4 regions of the Rhizobium sp. AN5 genome follow, and region 3 is predicted to be linked to each of the others. Evidence: riboswitches for the same ligand, from Rfam matches in the RefSeq annotation. Region 3 holds a riboswitch; each other region holds the start of a gene.
What was found. Region 3 has a riboswitch for cobalamin ahead of nrdH (glutaredoxin-like protein NrdH). Riboswitches for the same ligand answer to the same signal wherever they lie in the genome.
Positions count from the first base shown of each region.

Region 1: it holds a riboswitch for cobalamin, as region 3 does, so the genes downstream of both, CRP02_RS25405 (DUF1636 family protein) here and nrdH (glutaredoxin-like protein NrdH) in region 3, are expected to answer to the same signal.
Region 2: it holds a riboswitch for cobalamin, as region 3 does, so the genes downstream of both, bluB (5,6-dimethylbenzimidazole synthase) here and nrdH (glutaredoxin-like protein NrdH) in region 3, are expected to answer to the same signal.
Region 4: it holds a riboswitch for cobalamin, as region 3 does, so the genes downstream of both, CRP02_RS03335 (DUF1852 domain-containing protein) here and nrdH (glutaredoxin-like protein NrdH) in region 3, are expected to answer to the same signal.

Region 1 is NZ_OCMJ01000004.1:2,618,271-2,620,467, forward strand. It holds gene cobW (cobalamin biosynthesis protein CobW) at 1-959, opposite strand, end outside; gene CRP02_RS25405 (DUF1636 family protein) at 956-1,342, opposite strand; cobalamin riboswitch at 1,497-1,712, opposite strand; gene cobO (cob(I)yrinic acid a,c-diamide adenosyltransferase) at 1,840-2,197, shown strand, end outside.
Region 2 is NZ_OCMJ01000004.1:1,428,541-1,430,737, reverse strand. It holds gene CRP02_RS19545 (TolB family protein) at 158-988, shown strand; cobalamin riboswitch at 1,162-1,348, shown strand; gene bluB (5,6-dimethylbenzimidazole synthase) at 1,446-2,162, shown strand.
Region 3 is NZ_OCMJ01000004.1:2,721,584-2,723,780, forward strand. It holds gene CRP02_RS25880 (nucleoside triphosphate hydrolase) at 1-465, shown strand, start outside; cobalamin riboswitch at 598-822, shown strand; gene nrdH (glutaredoxin-like protein NrdH) at 1,078-1,299, shown strand; gene nrdI (class Ib ribonucleoside-diphosphate reductase assembly flavoprotein NrdI) at 1,312-1,710, shown strand; gene nrdE (class 1b ribonucleoside-diphosphate reductase subunit alpha) at 1,698-2,197, shown strand, end outside.
Region 4 is NZ_OCMJ01000002.1:513,679-515,875, forward strand. It holds gene CRP02_RS03330 (methionine synthase) at 1-94, opposite strand, end outside; gene CRP02_RS03335 (DUF1852 domain-containing protein) at 119-1,096, opposite strand; cobalamin riboswitch at 1,199-1,412, opposite strand; gene CRP02_RS03340 (hypothetical protein) at 1,634-2,197, opposite strand, start outside.

The sequences.
Region 1 (2,197 bases), 100 kb from region 3:
TCACCGGCCGCCCAGGGACGGTCGTAATAATGGTTGACGCGGCTACCGACTGCCTGCACCTGCAGGCGCATCGGCTTGGTGGATACTTCGACGAAACCTTTGATGCGCAGAACATTTTCTGCAGCCGCCGTCTCGGCGATACGAGCCGCCAACGCTTCCGGATCGGTCACGGCCGGGAGGTCGATGACGAAGCTGTCGAAATCGTCATGTTCATGGTCGAGTTCACCATCGTGATGGGTGCGGCGGTTTTCGATATCCTCTTCAACCGCAAGACCAAGGCCGATCAGCACGGCCGGATCGATGGCGCCATTCGAGGCGACGACGATCTTTGCGGCTCGCGGCAAATGCTCGAGAATATGAGCCTTCGCCTTGTCCAGACCGGCGCTATCGAGCAGATCCGCCTTGGTCAGCACGATAAGATCGGCACAGGCGATCTGGTCCTCGAAAACCTCTTCGACCGGATCGTCGTGATCGAGCGCTTCGTCATTTGCGCGCTGGGCGGCAAGTGCTTCCATGTCATGCGCCACCTGACCCTCGGCAAGGGCAGCGCCATCCACGACAGCTACCACAGCGTCAACCGTCACGCGGCTCTTGATGGCCGGCCATTGAAATGCCTGCACCAGCGGCTTGGGCAGGGCAAGGCCGGAGGTCTCGATGAGGATATGCTCCACCTTCGGCTGGCGGCTCAGAATCTGTTCGATTGCTGGCTGGAAATCATCCGCCACCGTGCAGCAGATGCAGCCATTGGCCAGCTCAACGATGTTTTCCTCTGGGCAGCTTTCAATGCCGCATCCCTTGAGGATATCGCCATCGATGCCGATATCACCGAATTCGTTGACGATGATGGCAAGCCGCTTGCCATCAAGCTTTTCGAGGAGACCGCGCAGCAGCGTGGTTTTTCCAGCCCCCAGAAAGCCGGTGACGATGGTGCAGGGAACGCGGTCCAGAAGGGTGCTCATGATCTCTCCTCGGTAAAATCGAATGGGGGAATGCGCGCCACCATGCCGCGCTTCAATGTGTCGGGGCGGCCGCGCCAGGGCATCAGGCCATCTGAGGAGGCGGCCAGCATTTGCGCGCCCTCGAGCAGGTCTTCCGCATCGTTGGGCGTCAGCCCGCCGAATACATAGGACCAGCCATCGGCACCGCGCAGCACGGCACTGAGGCCGCGTTTGCAATTGGCAAGGCAATTGACGGAGCGAACATCGATGCCGGAGTCACGCGCTTTTGCTATGGCAGCTTCCGCAAGGATGGTGCCGGGGCGCGGCTCCGCATTGGGATCGGTGTCGTCGCGACAGCTTCGGCAGACAAAAACGACCACGCCGGAAGCTGTGTTGACTTCCATTGTCCCGTCCGCACAAGAAGATGTTGTGGTAATATCCAAACCGTTCCGCTTTCCGCGCCTTTAAACTCATCGGGGTGCGGATGTCGAAAACAGCGCACTGAAAAGCGCGGCTGCAAATCAATTCGACCGGCTGACCGGAGCACCCCGCCCGGCAGACGTTTTTTCCTGAAACGGCAGGTCTCCTGGCTTGCGGCTTTAAAACACCCTGCACCACCTTCCCGGACCAATTTTATGGTCCAGTGGCTTCACAGCGCGGGCTTACCGCTTACAGTTGCGGGGGCAGCCACGGAATGACCCGGTATGGGGTGGAACCGTGTTCCCTCTTAGCTTTTCCCGTTGCCGGGAAAAGACCGTCAGTGCCTTACCCTTAGGCTGAACGGGCGTGACGGTCAATGCTGCCGGCTTGTCGATTGCCGGGTGCGGCAAATTGAGTATAGTCGCCGCTCCGAATGGCGGGGGCATACGGTCCCGCGCCGCTGGACGAGAAGGAAAACGCGATGACACGCGATATCAGCGACAGCGAAGCCGAACGCCACCGGCAGAAAATGGTCAACCGCAAGACGGTTCAGGATGCCGAAGTCGCGGAAAAGATCATCGAAAAAGGTCTGCTGATGATCAATACCGGCCCCGGCAAAGGCAAATCCACGGCCGCTTTCGGTCTTGCTTTACGCATGCTCGGCACAGGGCGGCGGGTCGGCGTCGTCCAATTCATCAAGGGCGCATGGTCGACGGGTGAACAGCAGGCCCTGACTTTGTTCGGCGACAGGGTGGAATGGCGCACCATGGGCGAGGGATTTACCTGGGACACGCAGGACCTGAAGCGCGATGTCGCGGCAGCTAAAAAGGCCTGGGACG
Region 2 (2,197 bases), 1.3 Mb from region 3:
TGCGGGCGGTGCCGGAACGCTGCTGTTTTTTCCTATTTGAATTTGCAGGGCGGTGCCTGCGGCAATAGGATCATAATCACGGCGGTGGTGGATGCAAACGGAATGTTTGTGCCATTCAACGCTCCACGCCAGACGATCGACAGGCCCGGGAGGCAGCATGCGCAGTTCCATCGAAATCTTCAACATCCGCACCCGGCAGATGCGGGTGGTCTGGCAGACGCCGGAGCTGTTCGAGGCGCCGAACTGGTCGCCGGACGGGAAATATCTGCTTCTGAACTGCGATGGCCTGCTTTACCGCCTGTCACTTGCCGGCGACCCTTCGCCGGAAAAGGTCGATACCGGCTTTGCGACAATCTGCAACAACGACCACGGCATTTCGCCTGACGGTTCGCTTTATGCCATTTCCGACAAGGTGGAGTTCGGCAAGAGCGCCATCTATTTGCTGCCATCGACGGGCGGAACGCCGCGGCTGATGACGAAGAACCTTCCGTCCTACTGGCACGGCTGGTCGCCGAACGGGAAAGGTTTCGCCTATTGCGGCATTCGCGATCAGGTTTTCGATATCTATTCCATGGACATAGACAGCGGCGTTGAGACACGCCTTACCCGTGGTGAGGGCCGCAATGACGGGCCGGATTATTCGCCGGATGGAGAATGGATCTATTTCAACTCCAGCCGCACCGGCCAGATGCAGATCTGGCGCGTGCGGGTGGATGGCTCGGCCGTCGAGCGTATCACTGACAGCGCCTACGGCGACTGGTTCCCGCATCCGTCCCCCAACGGTGACAAGGTCGTCTTCGTCTCTTATGACGCCGATGTCTTCGACCATCCGCGCGACCTCAACGTGCGCGTGCGGCTGATGGATATGGATGGCGGCAATGCCGAAACGCTGTTTGACCTTTTCGGCGGGCAGGGAACGATGAATTCGCCCAACTGGTCACCTGACGGGGATGAGTTCGCTTATGTGCGGTATTTTCCCGTTTGGTGATGCGGTAGGGGTGCTTCAGCCGGCGCGCGTCTGCGCGGCGAAAGGCCGCTTTTCAGCCGAAAGAGCTGAGCTGGTTGGAATTCCGGCTCAAGGCCGCAATAACGCAGGTGAGGTGGCCACGGTCACATTGCCGCATCACTGCGCAAGATACTTGTATTTGCAAGCTTTGTTGCTCATAAGCGTCTTCGTCAGGTGCCCGCCTTTTACGGCGGGAGAATCGGGAATCCGGTGCAAGACCGGAACGTGCCCAGCGCTGTGAGGCGGATGCCCTTTTTCTAGATGCCACTGAATCCATTCGGGAAGGCGAAAGCGGGCGGATGAAGCCGAGTCAGAAGACCGGCCTGACAGGATAGACCAGACCGCGTGGACGGCGGCGGGTTGTTGCAGCAGCGCGTTGTGCAGGCGAAAACCGGAGCCGGTTTTCGTGGCAGCGCGCCAGCATTGTTGGGGATAGACGATGCCGACCGATCCACTCGCGACCAGTTTGCTCGACGGCAATGCATTTGATCACGCGCTTTCGCCCGCCTACCCGTTTTCCGAGGGGGAGCGAGAGGCGATCTACCGTGCGATCGAAACCCGCCGTGATGTGCGTGATCAGTTCCTTCCGGATCCATTGCCGGAAGATGTGGTCGAGCGCCTGCTGAAGGCGGCGCATTCCGCGCCCTCGGTCGGTTTCATGCAGCCGTGGAATTTCACGCTCGTCACTGACGGTGCGGTCAGGCAGGCAGCCTGGGTTGCCTTCAGCCGCGCCAATGGCGAGGCGGCGGCGATGTTCGAGGGGGAGCAGCAGGCGCTTTACCGCAGCCTCAAGCTTGAGGGCATCCGCAAGGCGCCGCTCAGCATCTGCGTCACCTGCGATCCGACGCGTGGCGGCAAGGTGGTGCTGGGCCGTACCCACAATCCGCGCACCGATGTCTATTCCACCGTCTGCGCCATCCAGAACCTCTGGCTTGCAGCGCGCGCCGAAGGCATCGGCGTCGGCTGGGTCAGCATTTTCCACGACAGCGACATTCGCACCATTCTGGAAATCCCCCACCATATCGAGATCGTCGCCTGGCTATGCCTCGGCCGCGTCGATACACTTTATACCGAGCCGGAACTGGCGGTGAAGGGTTGGCGCCAGCGCGTGCCGCTGGAGGAACTGGTGTTTCGCAATCGCTGGGGTGGGCGGTAAAGAGAAGACGCGACCGTCTTGTGAGTGAGACAGAG
Region 3 (2,197 bases):
CCCATGGACGGCTTCCATATGGATAACGGTATTCTCGATGAACGGGGGCTCTTGCCGCGAAAAGGCGCACCGGAAACCTTCGACGTGCGCGGCTTTCTTGATGTCGTCTCCGCAGTTCGTCAGGGCGGGCAGGAAGTTCTTGTCCCGGTTTTTGACCGCTCCCGCGAAATAGCCATTGCCTCCGCTCGCGCCATCGCGCCCGAGACACGCTTCATCCTTGCCGAAGGCAACTATCTGCTGTTGAACGAGGCGCCGTGGACGAAGCTTTCCGGCAGCTTCGATCTTACCATCTTCGTAGGCCCATCCGTTGCGGTGCTCGAGGAACGCCTGCGGGATAGATGGCAGGGCTATGGTCTCGACGCGACTGAGATTCACGCCAAACTTTTCGAAAACGATCTTCCCAACGGAAAGCGGATAATCGAGAACTCCCGCCCCGCCGATATTCGCATCGATATCTGGGAATAAACCCGCCGCTTCCGTCCGTAGGCGGCATCGAACATTTACCGTTAAGCCTTTGTTGACCATGTGTTGAATCTTTTTGATCCACAGGGTGGGGCTTTGGCATGTCTAATTATTGACGAAAAAAATTCCTCATATACTATATGTGGTGTTCAAGGTTCTTTCGATTCGCAAGCGTCGGGAGCTAAGACGGGAATTCGGTGCGCAACACCATTATGGTGAAGCAATGCCGAAACTGCCCCCGCAACTGTAAGCGGTGAGCATCGTTCCGATTTGAGCCACTGGAGCTAAAAGCTCCGGGAAGGTGGGAATGGATGTTTTGACCCGCAAGTCAGGAGACCTGCCTTGAGCGAAAACGTCCACGGGCGGGGTGTCCGGAAGGAAGGTGTATGACGCAAATGAATTGCGTGCGCCCTTTTCTGCCCCCTCCAGAACAAGCTTCGGGGTGAAGTCATGCCAGTGCATTTTTATGAGTTTCTACGCTCGTCGGCGTAGACAGCGATCTTACGCGGCCTAAGCCGCGCGCCTCGCCAGAATGACAGAACCATCGCCACCCGCTTTCGATTGCAGGCGGGCAATGTTGAGCCGTGCGTAAAGGCGGCTTCGAAAGAGGAAACAATGACCGTCACCGTTTACAGCAAACCCGCCTGCGTCCAGTGCACTGCCACCTATCGTGCGCTTGACCGCATCGGCGTCAGCTACGAGATCGTCGATATCTCCGAAGATGCGGATGCCCTCGATCGCGTTCGCGGCCTCGGTTACATGCAGGTTCCCGTGGTTGTTGCCGGCGAACGCCATTGGGCGGGTTTCCGTCCGGACATGATTGGCTCGATCAGCTGAGGAGGCGGTGCGATGGGGCTGATCGTCTATTATTCCAGCCGGTCTGAGAACACTCATCGCTTCCTTCAGAAACTGGGGCGACGATTGCTTCGCCTGCCGCTCGGCGCCGAGGAAGACGTTCCTCACGTGTCGGAGCCCTATGTTCTCGTCACCCCCACCTATGGGGGCGGCGGCATGAAAGGAGCGGTACCGAAACCGGTTATCCGGTTTTTGAACGAGCCCTCAAACCGAAATCTCATTCGCGGCGTCATCGCGGCGGGAAATACGAATTTTGGCGCAGCTTTCGCATCCGCCGGAGATATCGTGTCGCGTAAATGCGCGGTGCCGTTTCTCTACCGCTTCGAGCTTCTCGGCACGGAGGAAGATGTCGCCAACGTCAATCATGGATTGGAACGATTTTGGACACGCTGACCTCGAGCGCGGTGCGCAACACGGATGCCAAACAACAAGTAACCGCCGCGCAGAAACACCTGGACGCGGGACTGGACTATCACGCGCTGAACGCGATGCTGAACCTTTACGATGAAAACGGGAAGATCCAGCTCGACAAGGACCGCCTTGCGGCACGGCAATATTTCCTCCAGCACGTCAACCAGAACACGGTGTTTTTCCATAATCTCAGGGAAAAGCTCGATTATCTCGTGACCGAGGGATATTACGAACAGGAGGTGCTGGACCAGTATTCCTTCAATTTCGTCCGTGACCTCTACGACGAGGCCTATGCCAGAAAGTTCCGTTTTCCGACATTTCTCGGCGCCTTCAAATATTATACGTCCTATACGCTGAAGACCTTCGACGGGAAGCGTTACCTGGAGCGTTATGAGGACCGCGTCTGCATGGTGGCGCTGGCTCTGGCGCGTGGCGACGAACAGCTTGCCCGCGATCTGATGGATGAAAT
Region 4 (2,197 bases), on a different contig from region 3:
CCAGCTTCCAGGGCGACCACAGTTTTTCGGGCTGCGCAAGCCAGGAGGGTTTCGGCAGGCTGCCAGCGGTCGATGTGGGGAGAAGTTTCTTCACGATGGGACCTCTTCTAAGTGATGCTCAGGCGGGGCGGTGAGCAAACAATTGCTCAAGGACGGCGCGGTATGGCTTGATGAAGTGTTTTTCGGTGAACTTACCCTGATCCACCGCCAAGCGATTTCGTTCGTCGCGATCGTAAATGACCCGGGTCAGCGAATAGTCCTGGTGCTTCAGGTTGGGCTGGTAAAATGTCCCGGCTGCTGCGTTCGCATTGTAGATTTCGGGGCGATAAATTCTCTGAAACGTTTCCATCGTGCTGATGACGCCGATTAGCTCAATATTGGAGTAGTCGCCCAGCAAGTCCCCAACAAAGTAGAAGGCCAACGGCGCAACGCTGCATGCAGGCATGAAGTAGCGAACCTGCAATCCCATTTTCCCGAAATACTGGTCGGTGGACGAGAACCCATTCTGCCGGTATTCGACGCCCATCACGGGGTGATGATTTTCGGTCCGGTAATAGGTCTTGCTGGTCGAGGCGCTGATGCAAATGACCGGCGGCTTGCGAAAGTGCGAGCGGTAGGCATCCGACCGCAGAAAGGACTTGAACAGGTTTCCATGCAGGTCGCCGAAGTCGGCCGGAATGCTGAAGGCAGGAACGCTCTTGTTATGCTCCGGCAGCACAATGCTGAAGTCGTAGTCTCGCACATAGGAGGAGAAGTTATTCCCCACAATGCCGTCGATACGTTCACTGGTTTTGTGATCGATGATCGTCGTCTTCAGTATCTCGATGAGGGGAAATTTTTCACCCGCGACATCGAAGCTCATGTCGACCGAAATGATCTCCAACTCGACCGAGTATCGGTCCGATTTGGGATTATCCCAGTGCGCGAGGGCGTTGAAGCGGCTGTCGATCATGCGCATGACATTGCGCAGGTTTTCCTGCCGCTTTTCGCCCCTGGCCAGATTGGCGAAATTGGTGGTGATGCGCGTATTTTCTGAAGGACGATAGTCCTCATCGAAGGGTACGCTCGTGATCGTAAAAATGCAGGTCTGAGACATGTTGTGCCCCTATAAAGTTGGGGGCATGGGTCTGCGGACGCATAGCAAGACAGGCCGCGACAATGCAGCCTTTGCTACGGCACACTGGGACACCCCGCCCGTGGACGTTATTTCACCAAAGGCAGGTCTCCTGGCTCACGGATCATCACTTCCGTCCGTCTTCCCGGGGTAAACCAGTGACATATTGGACTTCAGCTCGCCGCTTACAGTTGCGGGGGCAGCGTCGGCTTTTCCGCATGACACGGAGCACCGACTTCCCTCTTAGCCCCGGCACGTTGCGTGCAACGACTGGGGAACCTTAGGCGTGATGACCATATTGTAAGCCACGTCATCGGTCAACATCATATAACGATATCTTTATGTCCTTAAGTCTGCGTTTCCATCGCCGGTTCCGACCGAATAGATTGCATTCGGCGCGGCAGTCAACGTTGCGGTTTTACGCTTTTCGCCGCTTTCAGCAGCGTCATGCGTCCCAGTTTTCAATCTCCGGCGCAACGGCCTGGAGCAATATCCTCCTGCTGCCGCCGAGACGGACAGTTATCCCTCACAAAGACGAATACAACCGCTTTTTCTAAGAAAAGGGTTCCAGCCTTTCGCTGCAAGGATTGCCCAGGCAGTGGCCCCGACATGCGGCAACCTGAAATATTTGAAGTCGGCAAAGGTCGAGGTCGGCCCGATCATCAGCCCGGTCGTCAGTTCGTCCCCGACTGTCGCGTAGATCAGGTTATCGGGAGATATTTGTGCGGCGATGGTGGCAAGCAGCGCCTCGGCCCGCTCGGCATCGCCGACCTGCTGAAATGCCAGCGCGGCCTGGGCCGTACCTTCCAGCCACACACCATCCCGATCGTCGTTAAAATCAAAACCTCCCGCGACCGCATAATGCCGATCAACCCAGTGCAGAACACGCCCACTGCGGCCCCGAAACTCCGGCACGGCGAGAATGGGCCAGAGCTCGGAATCTATTCCGGACTGGCTCGAGTTGGGTGTGTCGCTTCCGGGCAGGCTGCCGACGTAAAACCGTCCCTGCTGCTCATTCCACATCGCATCAAGAAATTTGCGTGTTTTGTCCCGCATCGCCTGCCAGGCGCGCGCTCCCTCAAT